Regions from separate parts of the Streptomyces sp. CA-135486 genome, predicted to be linked through region 2. Evidence: riboswitches for the same ligand, from Rfam matches in the RefSeq annotation. Region 2 holds a riboswitch; the other holds the start of a gene.
What was found. A riboswitch is a leader RNA that binds a small molecule or an ion and turns the genes downstream of it on or off. The one in region 2 is predicted to bind cyclic di-AMP.
Positions count from the first base shown of each region.

Region 1: another riboswitch for cyclic di-AMP. It lies ahead of ACQEVG_RS00940 (M23 family metallopeptidase); the one in region 2 lies ahead of ACQEVG_RS13825 (C40 family peptidase).

Region 1 covers NZ_JBNJMM010000001.1:172,357-178,179, forward strand. Annotated here, with positions in the region: tRNA gene ACQEVG_RS00930 (tRNA-Met) at 1-23, shown strand, start outside; gene ACQEVG_RS00935 (PP2C family protein-serine/threonine phosphatase) at 194-1,339, shown strand; cyclic di-AMP (ydaO/yuaA leader) riboswitch at 1,584-1,740, shown strand; gene ACQEVG_RS00940 (M23 family metallopeptidase) at 1,752-2,804, shown strand; partial or broken gene ACQEVG_RS00945 (aldo/keto reductase) at 2,943-3,149, shown strand; gene ACQEVG_RS00950 (PrsW family intramembrane metalloprotease) at 3,241-4,578, opposite strand; gene trmB (tRNA (guanosine(46)-N7)-methyltransferase TrmB) at 4,649-5,437, opposite strand; gene lhgO (L-2-hydroxyglutarate oxidase) at 5,561-5,823, opposite strand, start outside.
Region 2 covers NZ_JBNJMM010000001.1:3,049,737-3,055,559, forward strand. Annotated here, with positions in the region: gene ACQEVG_RS13800 (DUF397 domain-containing protein) at 24-230, opposite strand; gene ACQEVG_RS13805 (helix-turn-helix domain-containing protein) at 243-1,100, opposite strand; gene ACQEVG_RS13810 (ATP-binding protein) at 1,324-1,755, shown strand; gene ACQEVG_RS13815 (LysR family transcriptional regulator) at 1,889-2,800, opposite strand; gene ACQEVG_RS13820 (LysE family translocator) at 2,905-3,534, shown strand; gene ACQEVG_RS13825 (C40 family peptidase) at 3,650-4,126, opposite strand; cyclic di-AMP (ydaO/yuaA leader) riboswitch at 4,130-4,292, opposite strand; gene ACQEVG_RS13830 (hypothetical protein) at 4,630-4,950, opposite strand; gene ACQEVG_RS13835 (ATP-dependent Clp protease proteolytic subunit) at 4,958-5,593, opposite strand; gene ACQEVG_RS13840 (lamin tail domain-containing protein) at 5,774-5,823, opposite strand, start outside.

The DNA.
Region 1 (5,823 bases), 2.9 Mb from region 2:
AGGTTCAAATCCTGTCCCCGCTACTGAAAACAGTGGCCCGGCACTCGACGAGAGTGCCGGGCCACTGTCGTGTCCGCCCGCCGGTGTTTCGCCCGGTTGGCCGACGGTGAGTCGCCGCGCGGCGCGGCTCCGGCCAGCCTGGGAAGGGCGCGGTACCTTCCGCAGCCTGGGCGGACTGGGCAGGAGATCACTCGTGGGGTACCGAGGACAGCACGGCGGCATCAGCGCTCGCAGCTTTGTCCGTGCGCTGCCTACGCTGTTGATCATCGGTGGTGTCATCTTCGATCTCTCCACCCCGTCCGAGTTCACCGCGTCCCCCCTCTTCGCGGCCGCCCCGCTGATCGCGGCCCCCTTCTTCTCCTGGCTCACCACCCTGCTCACGGGTGTCGCGGCCGTCGCCGCGGTGGTCGGTCTGCACATGTACAACGACACCCTGGACAGTGTCTCGGCCAACACCGAGCTGTTCACCGTGGTCACCGTCGCCGGGCTCGCGCTCATCATCAACCGGGTCGTACGGCTCAGCGGCGAGCGCCTCGCCTCCGCCCGCGTCATCGCCGAGACCGCGCAGCGCGCCGTGCTGCCCACGCCCGCCGAACGGATCGGCGGGCTGCAGGTCGCCGCTCGGTACGAGGCGGCGCAGGCGGACGCCTTCATCGGCGGTGATCTCTTCGCCGTGCAGGACACTCCGTACGGGGTACGCCTGGTGGTCGGCGACGTACGGGGCAAGGGGATGGAGGCGGTCGAGGCGGTGGCCGTGGTGATCGGCGCGTTCCGGGAGGCGGCCGAGCAGGAGGCCACGCTCGAAGGGGTCGCCAAGCGCCTGGAGCGTGCCCTCGCGCGCGAGGGCACACGGCGGGACAGCCTGGAGATCTTCGAGGAGTTCACCACGGCAGTGATCGCCGAGATCCCGCGCCGCGACGAGATGGTGCGTGTGGTGAACCGGGGCCATCCGGAACCGCTGGTGCTGTACGCCGACGGGGAGGTGCACGCGCTTGTGCCGACCGAGGCCGCGCTGCCGCTGGGCATGGGCGAGCTGAGCGGATGGCCGGACAGCGCGGACTCGTTTCCGCTGCCCGCCGGGGCGACGCTGCTCCTCTACACGGACGGCCTTTCCGAGGCGCGCAACGCGGACGGCGTCTTCTACGACCCGGCCGTGCAGCTCGACGGCCGGCTCTTTCCCGGGCCCGAGGAGCTGCTGGACGCGCTCGTCGACGATGTACGACGGCATACCGGTGGCGGCTTGACGGACGACCTGGCTCTGCTGGCGGTCAGCCGTCCCGCGAAGGGGCAGCCGGGCCGCCGCAGGACCGTGCCTGTGGTCCGAGCGAAGACTCAGTGAGGGCGGCCGCCGGACCTGCACTGTGCGTAGTCGAAGTGCACCTCTCCGCACAACAGATGAATCACCGTCAGGTGAGGGTGTGAGGGAAGAGGTGATCAAGTCGCCCGTATCCGGCCGCTTGTGTCCCGTTAAGTCCGTGACGAACTCGTTAACGATCACCCGGAACAGCTTGGAATACGGCCCTGGCGTCTATTAACGTTCGATAACGCAGCGCGGTCGTCCCAGCCGTCGCAAGAGACGGCACCGTGCGCACGCGCCGAATCCCGCAAGGGAACCGGGGAACCACCAATTGGGGTGAATCGGGCATCTTTTGCCGCTCTTTTCCGCGGCCGAAGCGCTCGTAGGAGACCTTCCTGCTCCGAACCCGTCAGCTAACCCGGTAGGCGAGAAGGAAGGAAAGGAGTACGCCTCAGTGGCGTCCAACACCCCTGCCCCAGAAGCACCCTTCAGGCCCGACTTCTTCAGCGGCGAAGAGGGGGCGGAGCGGGCGTGGGAGGAATGGAACCCCACCGAGGACTCCGTTCGTCCGGTGCGCGGACGGCACCGTGTCGTCAAGCAGCGCGGCGGTCTCGCCCGCAGCTCCACGGTGCTCGGCGTCGGCGTGATCGCCGCGGTCGGCGCGGGCGGCATGGCCACCGCGCAGGGCAAGCCGCCGGTCTCCATATCGCTCCCCGACTCGATCGCGGACAACCTGCCCGACGCCAAGTCCCTTCCTGGCGTGAGCTCCTTCCTGTCCGACGACTCCTCGGACGACGACGCCGGCAACACCTCCCCGCTCACGGCGGTGGCGCTCGCCTCGGACACGGGCTCCAAGACCGCTGCCGATGGCGCGGCAGGCGCGGGTGAGGCGCTGCGCGCCCGCATCCTCCAGCAGGCCGAGCAGCAGCAGGCGGAGGCGGACGCCGAGGCGAAGTCGGCCGCGGAGAAGCTCGCGGCCGAGAAGGCCGCGGCGGAGGCGAGGAAGCAGCAGACCGCGGCGGAGGCCAAGGCCGAGGCGGAGAAGCTCGCGGCCGAGAAGGCCGCGGCGGCCAAGGCGGAGGCCGCGCGCCTTGCCAAGCTCGCCGCGAGCTATTCGCTGCCCACCTCCTCGTACACGATCACCTCCACCTTCGGCGAAGCCGGCTCCATGTGGTCCTCGGGCTACCACACCGGCCTGGACTTCGCCGCGCCGACGGGCACGCCGCTCAAGGCGGTCCACAGCGGCACCGTCAAGTCGGCGGGCTGGTCCGGCTCTTACGGCTACCGCACGGTGCTGGAGCTCGATGACGGCACGGAGATCTGGTACGCCCACCAGTCCTCGATCTCGGTCAGCGCCGGCCAGAAGGTGGTGACGGGCGAGACGATCGGCCGCGTGGGTGCGACCGGCAATGTGACCGGCCCGCATCTGCACCTGGAGGTCCACACGGCGGGCGGGACGGGCATCGACCCGATGACCTGGCTGCGCGACAAGGGCCTCACCGTCTGACGTTCCGCACGGCTCTGCGCCCCTCGCGTCCTTCGGCGCGTGGGGCGCTGTCGCGCGCCGCGCTCCCCCGTACGCGGCGGCGGCCCTGCGGGAGGTGCGGTGTGGAATAGGTCGCACCGTACGGCCGTTGATCAACCCATGACTTCTCTCCGTACGCTTGGGCCGTCCGATCTCGCCGTCTTCCCGCTCGCCCTCGGCGGCAACGTCTTCGGCTGGACCGCCGACCAGGCACAGTCCTTCGCCGTGCTCGACGCGTACGCCGCTGCCGGAGGCAACTTCGTCGACACCGCCGACGCCTACTCGGCATGGGCGCCGGGCAACGAGGGCGGCGAGTCCGAGACCGTCAGCTGGAGCTGACGGCCGAGGAGGTGGCCGAGCTGACGGCGGCGTCGGCGTAGCCCCGCTCGGCGGCTGCTGTCAGCCGGCCGGACAGGGCCTAGCCATTGCGGTACGGGTTGTAGCCGCCGTAGTCGCGGTACGGCGGCGGCGTGAGCACCCGGCCCGTCGCCTGCGCCGCGTATGTCAGCGCGGGACCCGCGACGTGCTTGCGCTGCCAGAGGTGGTGCAGCAGCTCCTGCTCGCGCTCCACGAAGTCCGGGCCCGCCGCGCCGCGGTGGGCCCGGTGGCGCAGAAAGGCCAGAGTCGTCGCGAACCGCTCGTACTCCGCAACGGCGTGCGCGGCGGCCGGTCCGTGCGTCCGCCGGGCGACGTCGCGCGCCATCGACCGGGCCCGCATCGAGGACAGGGCGCGCGGTTCGGCCGTCATCAGCCAGCCGGCGGCGGCGTACGCGGGCAGCTCCGTCGATATGGTGCGCAGCTCGCGCTGCCTCGTCCAGATCGTCAGCCAGGTCAGCAGCCCGAAGGCGGGGACCATGAACGCGCCGTACACGGCGTAGAAGCCGAAGGGGCCGAAGAGCGACGACGAGCCGTTCCACAGGGCGTGCATGCACATCGCGAGGGCGAGGCCGAGCAGCGGCAGCGCGATCCGGCGTATCTTCTGGCGTTGCGCGGCCAGCGCGGCGGCGCCGAACCCGATGCCGGTCAGCACGGTGAAGAGCGGATGCGCGAACGGCGACATGACGACGCGTACGAAGAAGGTCGCCGCGGTCACCGAAGCGAGGCCGGATGTGCCTATCTCCTGGTCCTCGCCGAAGGCGTTGCCCAGGTAGAGGATGTTCTCGGTGAAGGCGAAGCCGGTCGCGGTGAAGCCGGCCACCACCACGCCGTCGACGATCCCGGTGAAGTCACGTCTGCGGAAGATGAAGAGGAGCAGGATCGCGGCGGCCTTCGCGCTCTCCTCGACGATCGGGGCTATGACCGTCGCGCCGATGGTGTCCGCGCTCGCCGGGTCGGCGGTGGCCGTCGCTATCCAGCGGGTCGCGAAGGAGTTCGCGATGATGGCGACGAGGGCGGCGGCGAACGCGCCCCAGGAGAACGCGAAGAGGAGGTTCTTCCAGGGGCCCGGTTCGACCCGGTCCAGCCAGCGGAAGGCCGCGGTGAGGAGCGGGACGGGCAGCGTCGCGAGGCCGAGACCGACCACAAAGCCATGGGTGCCGGTCTGTTCGCGTACGAGCGCGAGGATGAAGAGGGCCGAGAGGGCGAGAAGGGTGATCAGCACCCCTGCCCGGACGGTCTTGCTGTGCCAGAGCCAGGAGGCCCGGCGCGGCTTGTAGCGCCAGCGGGCACGCTCCGGCACGGCGCTGAACAGCGGCTGCTGCTCGAACGCCGGGACCGCCGGATGCGGTGGATGCTGATGCGGGGACGACTCGGACACCCAACGACCCTAACGAGGGGCACTGACACCTGGCGACGTGCCCGTGGCTCTTCCGGGGCGCTACCGAGGGTTACGCGGGAGCCGGCGGGCGGCGGAACAGCAGGTCGTGCACCCTGTGGCCCTTGTCCAGGCCCTGTCCCTCGAATCGGGTCAGTGGCCGGAAAGCGGGGCGCGGGGCGTAGCCGCCGTCCTCCTGGGTGTTCTCGAAGTCCGGGTGCGTGGAGAGCACTTCGAGCATCCGTTCGGCGTACTCCTCCCAGTCGGTCGCGCAGTGCAGGATCGCGCCGGGCTTCATGCACGTCGCGGCGAGAGTGAGGAACTCGGGCTGGATCAGCCGCCGTTTGTGGTGCCGCTTCTTGGGCCAGGGGTCGGGGAAGAAGACCCGCAGTCCGTCGAGCGAGGCGGGCGCGAGCATCTCCCGCAGGAGGATGATCGCGTCGCCGTTGGCGACCCGGATGTTGGACAGTCCGTTCCGCTCTGCGAGACCGAGGAGGTTGCCCTGGCCGGGGGTGTGCACGTCGACGGCGAGAATCCCGGTGCCCGGGTCGTCGGCGGCCATCTGCGCGGTGGCCTCGCCCATCCCGAACCCGATCTCCAGGACGACCGGTAGACGGCCGAACATCTCGTTCAGGTCGAGGACGCGCTGCCCGTCGATGTCGAGACCCCAGAGGGGCCACAGCCGCTGGAGGGCATCGCCCTGCCCGGCGGTCACCCGGCTGCGCCGCGGCTGGAAGCTGCGGATGCGCCGCTCATGGTGCGACCCGGCGGGATCGGCGACGGGCCCCCCGGGGAAGCGCGGCTCGCTCTTGGCGCGGATGGGGGGCGGGCTGTCGGGGGTGAGGTTACGGAGCTCGGTCACAGTGCGTTAATTCTAACGGGGCGGAATCCGTGGCCCGGGTCACGCTGTGCCCCGGTGGCGTGGGGCGCGGATTCAGGGCGCCCTCCCCACCCGGAGGACCCGCGGGCGCGGCCCGCGTTTCCCCTACCTGCCGCCCGCACGGGCCAGCCGGCCGTCCGTCAGGGCCGTCAGGGCCCTGCGCGCCACTTCCCTGCCGATCGGCAGGGACGCCGTCGCCGCCGGGGAGGGCGCGTTCAGCACATGGACCGTCCGAGGGGCCTCGCGGATCATGAAGTCGTCCACCAGCGTTCCGTCCCGCAGCACCGCCTGCGCCCGCACCCCCGCCGCGACCGGTCGCAGATCCTCCTCCGTCACGGCCGGCAGCAGCCTCCGTACGGCCGTCGCGA
Region 2 (5,823 bases):
GTCCATCGACGGTCAGTCGGTGGTCAGTTGACGGTCTCCTCGTGGATGGCCGTCAGGAAGCTGCTCCAGGCTCCCGGCGAGAAACGCAGGGCCTGCCGCCGGATGTTCTTGGAGTCGCGTACCGCGAGCGAGTCGTCGGGCAGCCGGGCCGCCTCGACGCAGTTGTTCATCCCCGTGCTGCGGCTGCTGCGCCGCCACCGTAATGCGTCGTGCGTGAGGCAATCGGACATGGGGGTGCCTCCCTATGCGCTGTCACTGATCCGGGCGATGAGATCCAATGAGTCCGCTGGTGACAGGGCGCGCGCCTGCATGATCTGGAAGGCGGCGCCGTACACCTCAAGGTCTTCTTTCCGCTCGAGGTAGAGGCTACTCGTCAAATGGTCGAGAACAACCACATCCAGATCAGAAGTGTTCGGAAATGAGAAGTTAACGAAAGGGCTCGTGAGCCCCGCATAGCCGCCGACCGAGAACGGCAGTACCTGGAGGTGCACATGGGGCAGTTGTGCCGTCTCTGCCAGCGACCGCAGTTGCTCCCGCATCACCCGGCCGCCGCCCACCTCGCGACGTAGCGCCGCCTCGTCGAGCACCGCGCTCAGTTCCAGGGGCTTGTCGCCCCACAGCACCGACTGACGCGTGATCCGCACGTCCACCAGCGAGTTGACGGTCGCCGCGGACAACTCCTCCAGGGCCGCACGGGTCACCGCACGCGCGTAGTCCGGCGTCTGCAGCAGTCCGGGCACGACCGAGGTCTCCAGCGTGCGCGCCGCGCAGGCCTGGGCCTCCAGAGAAATGAAGTCCCGGTACTCGGGCGGGATCAGCCCGCGGTATGCGTGCCACCAGCCGCTGCCCGCGCCGTCGGCCGCGTCCGCCAAGGTTTCGAGCAGCACACGCAGTTGAGGGTCGGCGACTTCGTACACATTCAGCAGCAGGGTCACATCCGCGGCCTTGACCCCGCTGGCGCCGGTCTCGATCCGGCTCACCTTCGACTGGTGCCAGCCGGCCGGCCCGCCGGCGTCCCTGCTGGTGAGACCGGCGTCCAGGCGCAACTTCCGCAGCTCCTCGCCGAGCTTGCGGCGGCGCACCGCGGGGACGTGCCGCATCTCGTGCTCCCTTCCGCGTCGATCAAAGCGAGAGGTGCGTCCAAATACGGTCTCGCGTAGCAGAGTTCACCGCTTTGAGCGACAGATATATGCATATCCTGGTGGATCCTCACCACCGACGGCGTGTTCAGTGGCACTCTGGCGCGAAGCACAATCCGTGGCCGTCCTCGCAATTCCGCTATGAGTCGGAGCCCGGCCCCGGTGGGAAAGGGACAGCTTCGCCATGGCAGATCACCAAGAAGCATCCGTCACTCTGCCGAGCGATCCCGCCTCGGTCTCCGCGGCCCGGCGGTACGCCACCCACGTCGTTTCCGAATGGGGCCTGCCGGATGAGACCGACGTCGTCGACACCGTCCGGCTGATCGTCTCCGAACTCGCCACCAACGCCGTCCAGCACACCTTCGGCCAGTCGCCGACCTTCACCGTTGACCTCCGTCTGGAGCGCGACGAGGAACTGCGCATCGGCGTGACCGACAGCCACCCGCGCTGGCCGCAGCGGCTGCCTGCCGCCGTCCGCCAGGACAACGGCCGCGGCATGGTCATCATCCGCAGCCTGACCGCGGAGTGCGGGGGACACCTCTCCGTCACTCCGACTGCGGACGGCGGCAAGACCGTTTGGATCGCCCTGCCGTGGACCGTGCCCGTGCAGAGCTGATCACGGCGTTGGCCGGTCGAGGACCGGCAGCGAGCCCGATGGCCTGATCGGGTGCCGACGCGGCGCTCCCGGCTCCGCCGATCGAGGACGCAGGGTGGGGCGCACGGCCGGCCCGGCCCTCTCGGCCCGGCCGTCAGCTTCCCGCGCGGCCGAACGCGCCGCGCAGCAGAGCCCGCAGTGACTCGGCCGCCGGGCCCGACTCCTCGCCACGGTGCGCCACCGAGATCGTCCGCCGGAACCCCGCCGACTCCAACTGACGTACGCCCAGCGGTGTCGCGGCCATCGCGGCGACCATCTCGGGCACCACCGCCACCCCGAGCCCCGCGCTGACCAGCGCGCACACCAGGGCATAGCCGGGTGACTCGCACACCACGGCCGGAGTTGCCCCGGCCCGTGCCAGGGCTGACTCCACACCTTTGCGGGGCGGGTGCGAGGGAGCGCTGCTGATCAGCGGCTGCCCGGCAAGATCGGCCACCGGCAGCCGGCCCGAGCCGCCCGCCAGCGCATGCCCGGGGGCCGTCACCAGGACCAACTCCTCGACCAGCAGGGGCTCCAGGATCACACCGGCGGGCGGCGGCGCAGGCTCGGCCGGTTCGTACGCATGCGTGAGCGCCAGATCCACCTCGCCGGCCGCGACCGCCAGGACCCCGGCCGGTGGTTCGTACTCCGCGACGGTGAGTTCCACATCGGGATGCGCCCTGCGGAACGCGCTCAGCACCGGGGGCAGCAGGTGGACGCCGACGGTCGTGAAGGTGCCGACCCGCAGCCGCCCTCCGGAGAGTTCGGACAGCCGGGACAGCTCATGACGCGCCCGGTCCATCTCGTCCAGCACCCGGCGGGCACGCCCTGCCAGCAGCTCGCCCGCGGCGGTCAGCCGCGCCCCGCGATGGTGCCGCACCAGCAGTACCGCGCCGGCCTCGCGCTCCAGCTTGGCCAGCTGCTGGGAGAGCGCGGGCGCGGTGTAGCCGAGGCGAGCGGCGGCGCGGGTGATCGAACCGGCCTCGGCGACCGCCACCAGGGCCGCCAGCCGTGTCGGGTCGTACATGCCACTCCCTCCTGCCGGCTCCTGCCAGGCTTAAGCATCGCTTTAGGCAGACCCAGAAGGTTGCAAGTACACGTTAAAGCCTGCGACGGGCCACGATGGTCGGCATGGACGCACAACTGGTCGCCTTTACCGGGGTCGCCGCGGGCATGGTCGCCATGCCGGGCGCGGACTTCACCGTCGTCGTACGCAATGCGCTCGCCTCCCGGCGCGCGGGCGTGGCCTGCGCTGCCGGCGTGGCCGGGGGGCTGCTCGTGCACACCGCGCTGGCCGTCGCGGGACTCGCCGCCGTCCTGGTCGCGGTCCCGGTGCTGTACCGCACGCTCCAGATCGCGGGCGGGGCCTATGTGCTCTACCTGGGTGTACGGGCGGTGCGCTCGGCGCTGCGTCCGGCGCTCGCCGTGCCGGATCCGGCGGGCGAAGCGGCCGGCGGCATGGGCCGGAGTCTGCGGCAGGGGTTCCTCACGAACGTCCTCAATCCGAAGGCCCCGGTCCTGTTCCTCAGCCTGCTCCCGCAGTTCGTGCCGGACGGTGCGCCGGTGCTGCCGCGGACTCTGCTGCTCGCCACGATCGTCGTCGTACTGGCTCTGCTCTGGTTCCCCGCGGTGGCGCTGCTGGTGGACCGCCTGGGGCAGTGGCTGCGCCGGCCGCGCACCACACGGGCCGTGGAAGGCGTCACCGGCGGGGCGCTCACCGCGCTCGGTGTGACTCTGCTGGCGGAGCCGCCGGCGCACTGACGCCGGGCGCTGGGCGCCGGGCGCCGGACCCGGACCCGGACGCGGTTCCGGTGCGGTCCCCGTGCGCCGACCGCCGGTGATGAGCGGCGATCGGCGCACCATCAGTCAACGGGCGTCAGCGCACCCGGCCGTACCAGACCTTCTTGCTCCAGATCTTCTCCAGTTTCACCCAGGATCCGGTCTTCGGCGAGTGCCAGATCTTGTTGCGGCCGGCGTAGATCCCCACGTGGTAGACGCTGCTGCCGGAGTGGAAGAAGACCAGGTCTCCCTGCTGCCGGGAGGAGGCCGAGATGTGGCGGGTCTTGTTGTACTGCTGCTGGGCCGTGCGTGGGAGCTTCTTGCCCGCCTTCTTGTACGAATAGAGCGTCAGCCCTGAGCAGTCGAACCGGCGGGGACCCGAGGCGCCGTACTTGTACGGCGCGCCCTTCTTCGAGGCGGCAACCTGCAGTGCCTTGCTCGCGTGGGTCGTAGCTGCGTATGCCTCTGTGGCTCCTCCCGGCGCCAGCAGCGAGCCGCCGACGGCGGCGAGGGTGAGGGCCGATACGGCGCCCGCCCGGCCCATCAGAAACGGGACATGAATCTGCGCAGTCATGCGCAACCCTTCGTCAGCCGCCTGTGAAGGGTGACCTGTCGGGTTCGGACGGACGAAGATGCCCGGCCGCGGCTGCGGCTTCACCCCAAGGGACTGCCGGCTTCCCGGCTGCCCCGTCGTGCTGGGTCCTCCACTCCTGCCGATGCACTCCTGTCGACCAGTCATCCGGAGCGGCGGCAGGACTCGGCGTCCGCCCGGACCGCCCCGCCGCGGTGGCGGGGGCTTGTCGTCCCAGGGATCTTGACCCAACTCATGCCGGATTTCCGAACTGAAACGGCAGTTTGTGAGCTTTACCACCACTCACCTGTTCGGGTGGACAGGGAAGTTTCGAGGGGTGGCAGGGGACGCCTGAGGACCCTTGCACCAGCGGTGGAATAAGTCATTCCGCCAAATCGGTAGCCGCGGTGCGCAAGTTGTCCGTAGGGCTTCGGGAGACAGTGATTACGTCGAATGGGGGAGGGTGACCAGTACCCTGATGGCCGTAGGCGGATGCGGTGAATTCGTCAACTCAGCGCTGCGGGCGGCATCGTCACCCGGTGCGCCCGGCGTTCACCGTCGAGGGCTCTGAGCGCCTCGGCCAGCGTCGTCGCATGGATCTCGCTCTCGCCGCGCATATGCATCAGCGTCAGGGCGTCCTTGAGCGCGTTGGCCCGGCCGGCCAGGGCCTGTGCCGCGCGGAGCGCTCCATAGGTGTGCGTGGCGCGCGCCGGGTTGATCCGCCCCAGCAGATCGAGCACTTCGAGGTAGCTGTCGATGAACTCGCCCTCGGCGCGGGTCAGCGCGGGCAGCGGCGGCAGCTCGGGAGGCAGCTCGGGAGGCAGCATCGGGCGCTCACCTCGAACCGCGGGACGACAGTGACGTCTTGCGGTTCTTGAGCACATGGTCCACCAGCCCGTACGCCTTGGCCTCGACGGCGTCGAAGATCGTGTCGCGCTCCAGGTCGGCGGCGATCCGCTGCGAGGTCTGGCCGGTGTGGCGCACGAGCATCCGAGCGAGTTGGGCGCGCAGTCGGAGCAATTCCTGGGCCTGGATCTCCAGATCGGAGGGCTGACCCTGCAACGGCTCCTCGAACGCGGGCTGCTGGACGACGATCCGCGAGCCGGGCAGTGCCATCCGCTTGCCGGGGGCGCCGGCGGCGAGCAGCAGGGCTGCGGTCGACGCGGCCTGCCCGAGGCAGGTCGTCGCCACGTCGCAGGTGACCACCTGCATCGTGTCGTAGATCGCGGACATGGCGCTCAGCGAGCCGCCGGGGGAGTTGATGTAGAGGGAGATGTCGCGGTCGGGAGCGGCGTATTCGAGATGCAGGAACTGTGCGATCACATCGTTCGCGGCGGTGTCGTCGACGACGGTGCCCAGGAAGATGATCCGCTCGTCGAGCAGCTTCGAGTAGGGGTCGAGAGTGCGGGATCCCGCGCTGGTGCGCTCGGTGAACTCGGGCAGGACATGGCGGGCGGCAGGGCGGTTCATGACGTACCTCTCCTCGTGCTCCTCGTGCGCTGGCCTGTAAAAAATGTACAGGACGTACAGATCAATGGCCGGATGCAGGAACGGATGCTCGCTGAGGGCGAACGTGCGCCGGCTGCACCACCGGCGCCGTGGCATGACAACGCCCCCGCTGCCCAGGCAGCGGGGGCGGAGGTCAGGCGGTCAGCACAATTTGTAGTCGGCCCTGGTGGAGTTGTACGAGCAGGTGTCGA